DNA from 2 places in the Brachybacterium sp. AOP25-B2-12 genome. Region 1 is predicted to be linked to the other one. Evidence: riboswitches for the same ligand, from Rfam matches in the RefSeq annotation. Region 1 holds a riboswitch; the other holds the start of a gene.
What was found. Region 1 has a riboswitch for thiamine pyrophosphate ahead of ACT3TZ_RS13050 (TenA family protein). Riboswitches for the same ligand answer to the same signal wherever they lie in the genome.
Positions count from the first base shown of each region.

Region 2: another riboswitch for thiamine pyrophosphate. It lies ahead of ACT3TZ_RS09480 (ECF transporter S component); the one in region 1 lies ahead of ACT3TZ_RS13050 (TenA family protein).

Region 1 is NZ_JBQSXW010000020.1:40,704-45,261, forward strand. Features, by position in the region: gene ACT3TZ_RS13030 (hypothetical protein) at 1-68, shown strand, start outside; gene ACT3TZ_RS13035 (hypothetical protein) at 76-1,134, shown strand; gene ACT3TZ_RS13040 (hypothetical protein) at 1,131-1,322, shown strand; gene ACT3TZ_RS13045 (hypothetical protein) at 1,407-1,640, shown strand; TPP riboswitch at 1,892-1,984, shown strand; gene ACT3TZ_RS13050 (TenA family protein) at 2,084-2,746, shown strand; gene ACT3TZ_RS13055 (TenA family protein) at 2,743-3,393, shown strand; gene recQ (DNA helicase RecQ) at 3,490-4,558, opposite strand, start outside.
Region 2 is NZ_JBQSXW010000011.1:22,517-27,074, forward strand. Features, by position in the region: gene ACT3TZ_RS09470 (M13 family metallopeptidase) at 1-1,338, shown strand, start outside; gene ACT3TZ_RS09475 (hypothetical protein) at 1,343-1,945, shown strand; TPP riboswitch at 1,975-2,080, shown strand; gene ACT3TZ_RS09480 (ECF transporter S component) at 2,144-2,797, shown strand; gene ACT3TZ_RS09485 (ATP-binding cassette domain-containing protein) at 2,908-4,558, shown strand, end outside.

The sequences.
Region 1 (4,558 bases):
ATGCCTTGGGCGAGCACTCCCGGGAGGTCGACTCCAAGGCGCGCACCCTGCGCGAGTTCCTGCGGTGAGCGCGTCATGACCGCCGCCCATTCCAGTCAGGAGGCGCTGCAGCGCTCCGCGCGCGGGATCGCCGTGTTCGGCGCGGCGATGATCGCCGGTGATGCGGCCGCCCGGAGCTCCCTGCGATCGCACGAGGCCCGGGCCGCCGAAGCGCTCGAGGGCCGACGGGCGGATCATCACGATGCGCAATCCGAGCTCGGGTCCGCCCGAGGTGCGCTCTCGGCCGCGCGGACGCGGGTCCAGGCGGCGCAGGTCGAGGTCAGCCGCGCCCATGCCGCCGTGGACCCGGATCCTCGCTACTCGGGTCCTGGTCTGGCCCGGCTGCGGGCGGCGGAGGGATCGCTGTCCGCGGCCCGGTCCGATGAGTCCCGTGCCGAGCAGCAGGTCGTCCGGGCCCGCCGTGCCCTCGCCGAGGCGGAGGAGGCGATGCGGCGGTGCCGAGCCGCGGGGGAGAGGATCCACGCCGCCTCCGAGCGCTACCGGCGTTCGGCGCTGAGCTACGTGGGGATCAGCGGCGCGCTGATCCTGCGGGGGCGAGCACAGCTCGGTCGGCTCTCCGGTCTTCTCGACGAGTACCACGCGATCGGGGCGTACGGCTCAGCTCCCGGCGCGTCCGCCGCGTCGTCCGGCGGTCCCGGTGCGGGAGCTGCCGCCGGGGGCTCGGGATCGTATGCTGCCATCGCCGGATGGGAGAGCCGATGGGGGCTGACGACAGTCCCGCTCCGCGACATCGACACGGTGGGCTCGGACGAATGCTCGGCCCGCGACCGCTGGGACGTCGAGCGCTTCGAGAACGCCCTGCCTCCCCTCCTCGCGGGCGAGGACTGGGAACGGCGCATCGACGCTGCCGATGCGGCATCCGGCCGGTCGGGTGAACGCACCTTGCGTGAGGTCGTGCGCAGGCTGCTGGAGAACCCGGTGACCGTGCTCCCCGGGCCGCCCCTGCACGTCGTGGCGGGCAGGGGGCACGTCGCCGCGGCCCAGCGGGCCGGGCTCACCGAGCTCCCGGTCCGCTGTCTGGCGGGCGATGCCGCGGACGACGCCGGCGTGCGGGTGGACGGCGGTGTCCGATGAGCGAGATCCGCGACGGTGCCGACCGTCTGCGCCGGACCTCGGAGGACATAGGTGCCGCGTGGCAGGACGCGGCGTCGAGGCGATTCCGTCGCGAGGTCGTCGACGGCCTGGTGGTCGCGGCGGTCGCACTCGACGTCGCCGAGTCCCGAGCGCAGCAGGAGATCCGGGAGGCCTCGCGTGACCTCTGACCGCAGTCGGCGCGCCAGAAGGGCACCCATGCGCCGCCCCGTCCCTGCAACCCGTACGAGTTCCCCAAACCCGAGGAGGGTCCCGTGACCGAACAGCAGCTGCGTGAACCCCCCGAGCGGGACACGAGCGTCCCGCGGACAGCGGAGGAATCCGCCCGCCGACGCGCCCTGGTGTGGCTGATCGTCAAGCTCGTGCTGGTGGTGATCGCCGTCTGGCTCGTCCTCACGGGGATCTCGGCGTGCTTCTCCTTCCTCACGAGCGCAGGGTCGACGGGCGCCCTCGGGGCACTTCCTGCGCTGGGAGGAGTGGTCGGCTGAGACCGGTCGGCAGTGCTGGGCGGGAAGACCGCCGTCAGAGGATCGTGCGCTGCTCCGGATGAGGGGAGATCGCCGGTCGAATGCCGTGACAGGTTCATCGACGCTGTGGGCTGTGGGCTGTGGGCTGTGGGCCGTGGGCTGAGGGCACGTGGGGTCACGGGACCAGGACGGTTCGTCGTCCGCGGGCCTCAGTCGTCCCGGGGGCCGGGAGCTGCGCTCCCTGGCCACCCGCGCCCCCACCCCGTACGCTCGACCTCGACACGGGGTGCCCCATCGGGGGCTGAGATCACACCCGGGAACCTGATCGAGTTCGTACTCGCGGAGGGATGTCATGGACGGTCTGCCGGGGTCTGCCCGCACGTCCGCCGACCCTGTGTCTCCATCCCGGGGCTCTGCGCCCCGTCACCGAGACGCGGCCCTGCGGGGCCCACGGAGAGGCAGCCATGACCGAGACCTTCACCCAGGCGCTGCGGCGCGAGAACCAGGAGACGTGGGAGCGGGCCACCGGGCACCGGTTCGTCCGTGAGCTGACCGAGGGCACCGTCCCGGATCCGGTGATGGCCGGCTACCTGATCCAGGACCATCGCTTCCTCGACAGCTTCCTGGTGCTCCTGGGATCGGCGATCGCGTCGGCGGACACCTTCGCGGCGCGGATCCGCCTGTCGCAGTTCGTGGGGGAGGTCGCAGGCGACGAGAACACCTACTTCCTGCGGTCCTTCGAGGCACTCGGCGCGCCCGAGGACGCCCGCGCGCAGGTGCCCGACACGGCCGCGACCGCGGGGTTCACGGCACTCTTCCGGGAGGCGGCCGCGACCGGGAGCTACTCGGCGGCCCTCGGTGTGCTGGCCGTGGTCGAGGGGCTCTACCTCGACTGGGCGCAGAACGCCCCCCAGCAGCGACCTCAGAGCTTCGTCCACGCGGACTGGATCACCCTGCACGACAATCCGGCGTTCCGTGACGTCGTGGCGTTCCTGACCGCGGAGCTGGACCGGGTGGGGCCGGCCGATCCGGAGGCCGCCCGGGCGTTCTTCGCCCGCGCCGTGGACCTCGAGCTGGCGTTCTTCGACGCCGCGTACGCCCACCCTTTCGCGGGGGATCCCGCATGAGCCTGTTCGAGCTGCTGCGGGCGGAGAACGAGACGGACTGGCTGGCGTACACGCGCCACGAGTTCGTGGAGCGCCTCGGCGACGGAACCCTGCCGCTGCCCGCCTTCCAGGACTACCTGCTGCAGGACTACCGGTTCCTGCTGCATTTCGCCCGCGCCAATGCGCTGGCCGTCTACAAGAGCCGCGACGCCGCGCAGATCGCGCAGGCCGCCGATGCGCTGGCCACGACGATCACCGAGACCAGCCTGCACGTGCGCCTGGCCGGACGGTCGGGCATCGAGCCGGATCAGCTCGCAGCCGTGCCCGAGAAGCAGGCCACCGTCGCGTACACCCGCTACGTGCTGGACACGGGCATGGCCGGTGACCTGCTCGAACTGGACGTCGCGCTCGCGCCGTGCGCGATCGGCTACGCGGAGATCGGCCGGGAGCTCGCACCGCGCCTGGCCGAATACCCCGAGCATCCGTACGCGGAATGGATCGCCGAGTACGCGGGGGAGGATTTCCAGGCGGCGTCCCGGCGGGCCGAGGAGCATCTGGACCATCTCGCAGGCGGCCCGCTCTCGGAGGGGCGGATCGCCCACCTGGTGGAGGTGTTCGGCACCGCGACCCGGCTCGAGGCGGAGTTCTGGCAACAGGCTCTCGTGTGAGGCCGGACGGGGCCTCGGTGCATCCGAGCGGGACGGGCACGGCACTGAGCGGGCTTGGGCCGCCTGTGCCTCCAGTGCGGACGAAGGTCCCCGGACTCAGGCGTCGGCCAGCACCCCGAGCACGGCCTCCCCGTACTCCGCGAGCTTCTTGGCGCCCACCCCGCTGACCTGGCCGAGCGCCCCCACGGTGGGCGGATGCGCGTCGATGATCCCCACCAGCGTGGCGTCGCTGAACACCATGTACGGGGCGATCTTCTTCTCCTGGGCCACGCTCGTCCGCCAGGCCCGCAGGGCCTCGAAGATCTCCCGCTGGGCGGGCTCGAGGGCATCGGCCGCCCGGGAGCGCGACCCGGACCCGGACGAGCGCGAGCCGCCCGCCTTGGCGGGGGCGCGATCCACGGCCAGCTGCACCGTCGTCTCGCCGCGCAGCACCGGGCCGGCGTTCGGGCCGGGGACCAGCACCCCGTAGTCGCCCACGGCCTCGACGATCCCGCGGGCCAGCAACTGACGCAGGGCCGTGCGCCACTGGCGCTCGGAGAGGTCCTGGCCGATCCCCCAGACGCTCAGCTGGTCGTGGCGGGACTGCCGGGAGCGGTCGTTCTCGCGGCCCAGCAGCACGTCGATCACCTGCCCGGAGCCGAAGCGCTGATCACGCTCGCGGTCCAGGCGGATCACCGCCGACAGCAGCTTCTGCGCGGCAACGGTCGCATCCCAGGTCTCGGGCGGGTGCAGGCAGGTGTCGCAGTTGCCGCAGGGCTCGGACTCCTGGCCGAAGTACCCGAGCAGCTGGACCCGGCGGCAGGTGACGGTCTCGCACAGTGCGAGCATCGCGTCGAGGTGCGCGCGGGCGTTGCGCTTGAACTGCTCGTCGCCGTCCCCTGCATCGATGAAGCGGCGCTGGTTGACCACGTCGCCCAGGCCGTAGGCCATCCAGGCGGTCGAGGGGAGGCCGTCGCGGCCGGCGCGCCCGGTCTCCTGGTAGTAGCCCTCGATGGACTTGGGCAGGTCCAGATGGGCCACGAACCGGACGTCCGGCTTGTCGATGCCCATGCCGAAGGCGATCGTGGCGACCATGACCAGGCCGTCCTCGCGCAGGAACCGCTCCTGGTTGTGGTGACGCACGCGGGCGTCGAGACCCGCGTGGTACGGCAGGGCGTGGACGCCC
Region 2 (4,558 bases), on a different contig from region 1:
GACGTCGTCCGGGTGCGGGACTCCGAGAAGTCCGACAACCCCATGGACCGCGCGGCGCTGGCCGCGACCTCCCCCGGCTTCGACTGGGACTCCTACGTCGAGGGGACCGGCGCGGACGCCGTCGCCTTCGACGTGGTCAACGTGGGCCAGCCCGAGTTCCTGTCCGCGGCCGCCCCCGTGTGGGCCGGCACGCCGCTTCCTGTGCTGCGCACGTGGCTGGCGCTGCACACCGTCTCGGCCTACGCCCCGTACCTGCCCGCGGATCTCGTCGCCGAGGAGTTCGACTTCTCCGGGCGGGTGCTGTCCGGGGCCGAGGAGCTGCGTGAGCGCTGGAAGCGGGGCGTCGCCTTCGTCGAGGGCGCCGTCGGGTTCGACGTGGGACGCCAGTACGTCGACCGGCACTTCCCGCCCACCCACAAGGAGCGCATGGACGCCCTGGTCACCGCCCTGCTGGACGCCTACCGCGCGTCCATCCAGGACCTCGACTGGATGACCCCCGAGACCCGTGAGCGCGCCCTCGACAAGCTCGAGCGCTTCACCCCCAAGGTGGGCTACCCCGAGCGGTGGCGCAGCTACGAGGGACTCACGGTGGACCCCGAGGACCTCGTGGCCACCGTCCGTGCGAGCCGCCGCTTCGACGCCGCCTACGAGTACGCCAAGGTCGCCGGGCCCGTGGATCCCTACGAGTGGCACATGACCCCGCAGACCGTCAACGCCTACTACAACCCGGGCGCCAACGAGATCGTGTTTCCCGCGGCGATCCTGCAGGCCCCGTTCTTCGACGCCGACGCCGAGGACGCCGTGAACTTCGGCGGGATCGGCGCCGTGATCGGCCACGAGATCGGACACGGCTTCGACGACCAGGGCTCGAAGTACGACGGCGAGGGCAACCTCCGTTCGTGGTGGACCGAGGCCGACCGCGAGGAGTTCGAGCGGCGCACCGCCGCCCTGATCGCCCAGTTCTCCGAGCTCAGCCCCCGCGAGCTGGACGACTCGCACACGGTCTCCGGCGCGCTGACGATCGGGGAGAACATCGGCGACCTCGGTGGGCTGTCGATCGCCGTCAAGGCCTACCTGCGCACCGCCGGGGACTCCGCGGCCGTCGAGCTCGACGGCCTGACCGGTCTGCAGCGGCTGTTCTGGTCCTGGGCCACCGTGTGGCGCGGGAAGAACCGTCCCCAGGAGTCCGTGCGACGTCTGGCCACGGACCCCCACTCCCCCGCGGAGTTCCGGTGCAACGTGCCCGTGGGCCACATCGACGCGTTCTACGACGCCTTCGGCGTGATCGAGGGCGATGCGCTGTACCTCGCCCCCGCCGACCGCGTGCGGATCTGGTGACCGCGTGAACGACGACGCCGGGTCCGGCGCCGACTCCGCCGTCTACCGGGGCACCACGACCCCGGGCGTGGTGGGCTGGACGCGCGTGGGGATCGTGGTCGGCGCGGCCCTCGTCCTGGCGGTGGTGCCCCTGCTGGGCGGGATGACCAGCGGGCCGGCGCTCGCGGTGTTCGCCCTCGTCGCGCTCCTGTCGATCGCGGCATGGACCTGGATGGGGCTGCGCACGACGTTCGTCGTCGACACCGACGGGGTCACGGTGCGCCTGGGCGGGTTCTGGCGCCAGCGCACCTGGCCGCTCCCCGACTTCCGCGGCGTGCAGCTGCGCACGATCCCCGCGGAGCGGCTCGGCGCGACCGTGGGCGGGGTGGGACGCCGCGCGGGCCTGCTCCTGCCGCCGATGCCCGGGGACGTGACCGCTCTGCCGGGTCGCCGCATCCTCACACCCGGGGACCAGCGCCGCCGCTCCAGGATGGTGGTCTCCCGAGCCGGGACGATGGTCGAGATCGTGGGGCGCGGTGCGGAGAACTACCTGCTGTCGGCGGACGACCCCCGGGCGACCGCCGAGGCGCTGGACGCCCTGATCCATCGGGGGCGTCGCCGCCCGTAGCCCCGTGCACGGGGTAGGATCTGCTCGTCATCCACTGACAGGGGAGCACCACGAGGTGCTGAGAGTGCGTGAACGGCGCAGACCCTCGAACCTGATCCGGTCAATACCGGCGTAGGGAGTCGGGATTTCTCTCGTGGCACGCTCGCGCCGGGCTCCGGTGCGCGTGTGCGACGGCCCTTCCCCCGATGGAAGGAGCTCATGATGACCACCACCTCGACGGAGCGCACCGCGCCCCCGTCCTCCCGCGGCGCGGGTCTGGCCTCGCGCCCCCTGCTGAAGTACCGCACGATCGACCTGGTCGTGACGGTCGCGATCGGCGTGGCCTTCGGCGTGGCGTTCCTGGGCTACGGCCAGCTCTACACCCTCCTGGACCCGTTGTTCGCGGCGTTCCGACCGCTGGTCGGTCTGCTGACCGGATTCTGGTTCCTGCCCGCGATCGTCGCCGCGCTCGTGGTGCGCCGCCCCGGCGCGGCCCTGCTCGCCGAGCTCATCGCGGCGTGCCTGGAGGCGCTGCTGGGCGGTCACTGGGGGTTCGGCACCCTCGTCTCCGGATTCCTGCAGGGCGGTGGCGTCGAGCTCGCCTTCCTGCTGACCGCCTACCGGCGCTTCACGCTGCCCGTGGCGATGCTGGGCGGTGTCCTCGCGGCCGCCTTCGAATGGGTCTACGAGCGCTTCGCCTACTACCCGGAGTTCTCGACCTTCTTCGGCCTCATGCTGCTGGTGTTCTTCCTCGTCTCGGGCATCGTGCTGGCCGGGGTGGTCGGCTGGGCGCTGACGCGGGCGCTCGCCCGCACCGGCGCGCTCGACGCGTTCCCGGCCGGGACCGAACGCGCCGAGGAGCGACTGGTCTGAGCGCGCCGACCACGGAGGCGGAGCACCGGGCACCCGACGCCGCCGAGCACCCCGTCGAGCTCGCGCTGGACGGGGTCTCGTGGCGCCCCGCCACCCGGCGTCTGCCCACGATCGACGACCTCACCCTGCACATCGCCCCCGGCGAGCGGGTGCTCCTCGCGGGTGCCAGCGGCAGCGGCAAGTCGACGGTGCTCACGGCGCTGGCAGGGCTCCTGGACCCCACGGGCGGGGACCTCACCGGCACGGTGACCGCGCCGTCCCGCCCCGGTGAGCGCGGTCTGCTGCTGCAGAACCCCGTGCACGCGCTGGTCGGGGAGACGGTGGGCCGCGACACCGCCTTCGGCCCCGAGAACATCGGTGCCGACCACGCAGGGATCCAGCACCGCGTCACCCGGGCACTGCGGGCGGCCTCGGTCGACGTCGGGGCCCGGGACCGGTGCCTGGACGCCTCGGGCGGCCAGCAGCAGCGGATCGCGCTCGCGGGGGCGCTGGCCCTGGCACCCGGCGCGCTGCTCCTGGACGAGCCGACGAGCATGCTCGACGCCGAGGCGGCCGCCCGCGTCCGCACCGCGGTGCTCGAGGCCGTGCACGGCCGCACCCTGGTGGTGGCCGAGCATCGCGTCGGGCCCTGGTTGCCGCACGTCGATCGACTCGTGGTGCTCGGCCCTCAGGCGCACGTCGTGGCCGACGGGCCGCCCGCAGAGCTCCTCGCCTCGCAGCGGCACCTCCTGCTCGAGGCGGGTCTGCGACTGCCGCCGGCCGAGGGCGGCGACGGCACAGCGGTCGAGAGCGCAGATGACGCGGGCACGACCGGCGCGTCGGCGACGCCGGGCGGGGTCGCCACGGCGGACACGGTGGGCGGACCGGACATGGTGGGCGGGCCGGAAGCGATCGGCGGACCGGACACAGTGGGCGGGCTGGACCGGCCGGTCGGGGCTGCCGGGCCGGACGGTGCGGTCAGGAGCGACGAGGTCCTGAGCCTCCGTGGCCTCTCGGTGGCCGTGCGCGGCTCTCGCGGTCCGCGCCGGGCACCCCGGCCCGCTCTCCTGACCGACCTGGACCTGGGCGTCTGCCCCGGCGAGCTCGTGGCCGTCACCGGTCCCAGCGGCAGCGGGAAGACGTCCCTGCTGCGGGTCGTGCTCGGGGTCGATGGGGCGCGCGGCGGCACGATCACCGGTCCGGGCGCGGGGCGGATCGCCTGGGTGCCCCAGGATCCGGAGCACTCGTTCGTGGCCCCGACCGTGCTGGCCGAGGCCACCGCCTCCCCGCGGGCCACCGACCCCGACCACGCCCGTGCGCTCCTGTCTGCGGCAGGCCTCGAGCATCTCGAGCGGGCGAGCCCCTATGCGCTGTCCGGGGGCGAGCAGAGACGCCTCGCCGTCGTGGCCGCGCTCGCGGAGCGTCCGGCCCTGCTCGTGCTGGACGAGCCCACGGTCGGGCTGGACGCCCACCGCTTCGACGCGCTCCTGGGGCTGCTGGCGACGGCCCGGAAGGACGGCTGCGCGGTGCTCGCGGCGAGCCACGACCCCGAGCTCGTGGCCCGTGCCGACCACGTCCTCGATCTCACCCGCCACCGGTCCGAGGCCGCGGCGGGCAGGTCCGAGGCTCCCGGGACCGGCGCGGACCCGACGTCGGTCGACACGACCATCGGGCGCGCCCGCCTGGCCCACCGCGCCCCGGCGGTCCTCCTGAACCCGCTGACCGCGTGCCTGATCGGCGCCTTCGCCGCCATCGGCTCCTTCGCGGTCGACACCTGGCAGA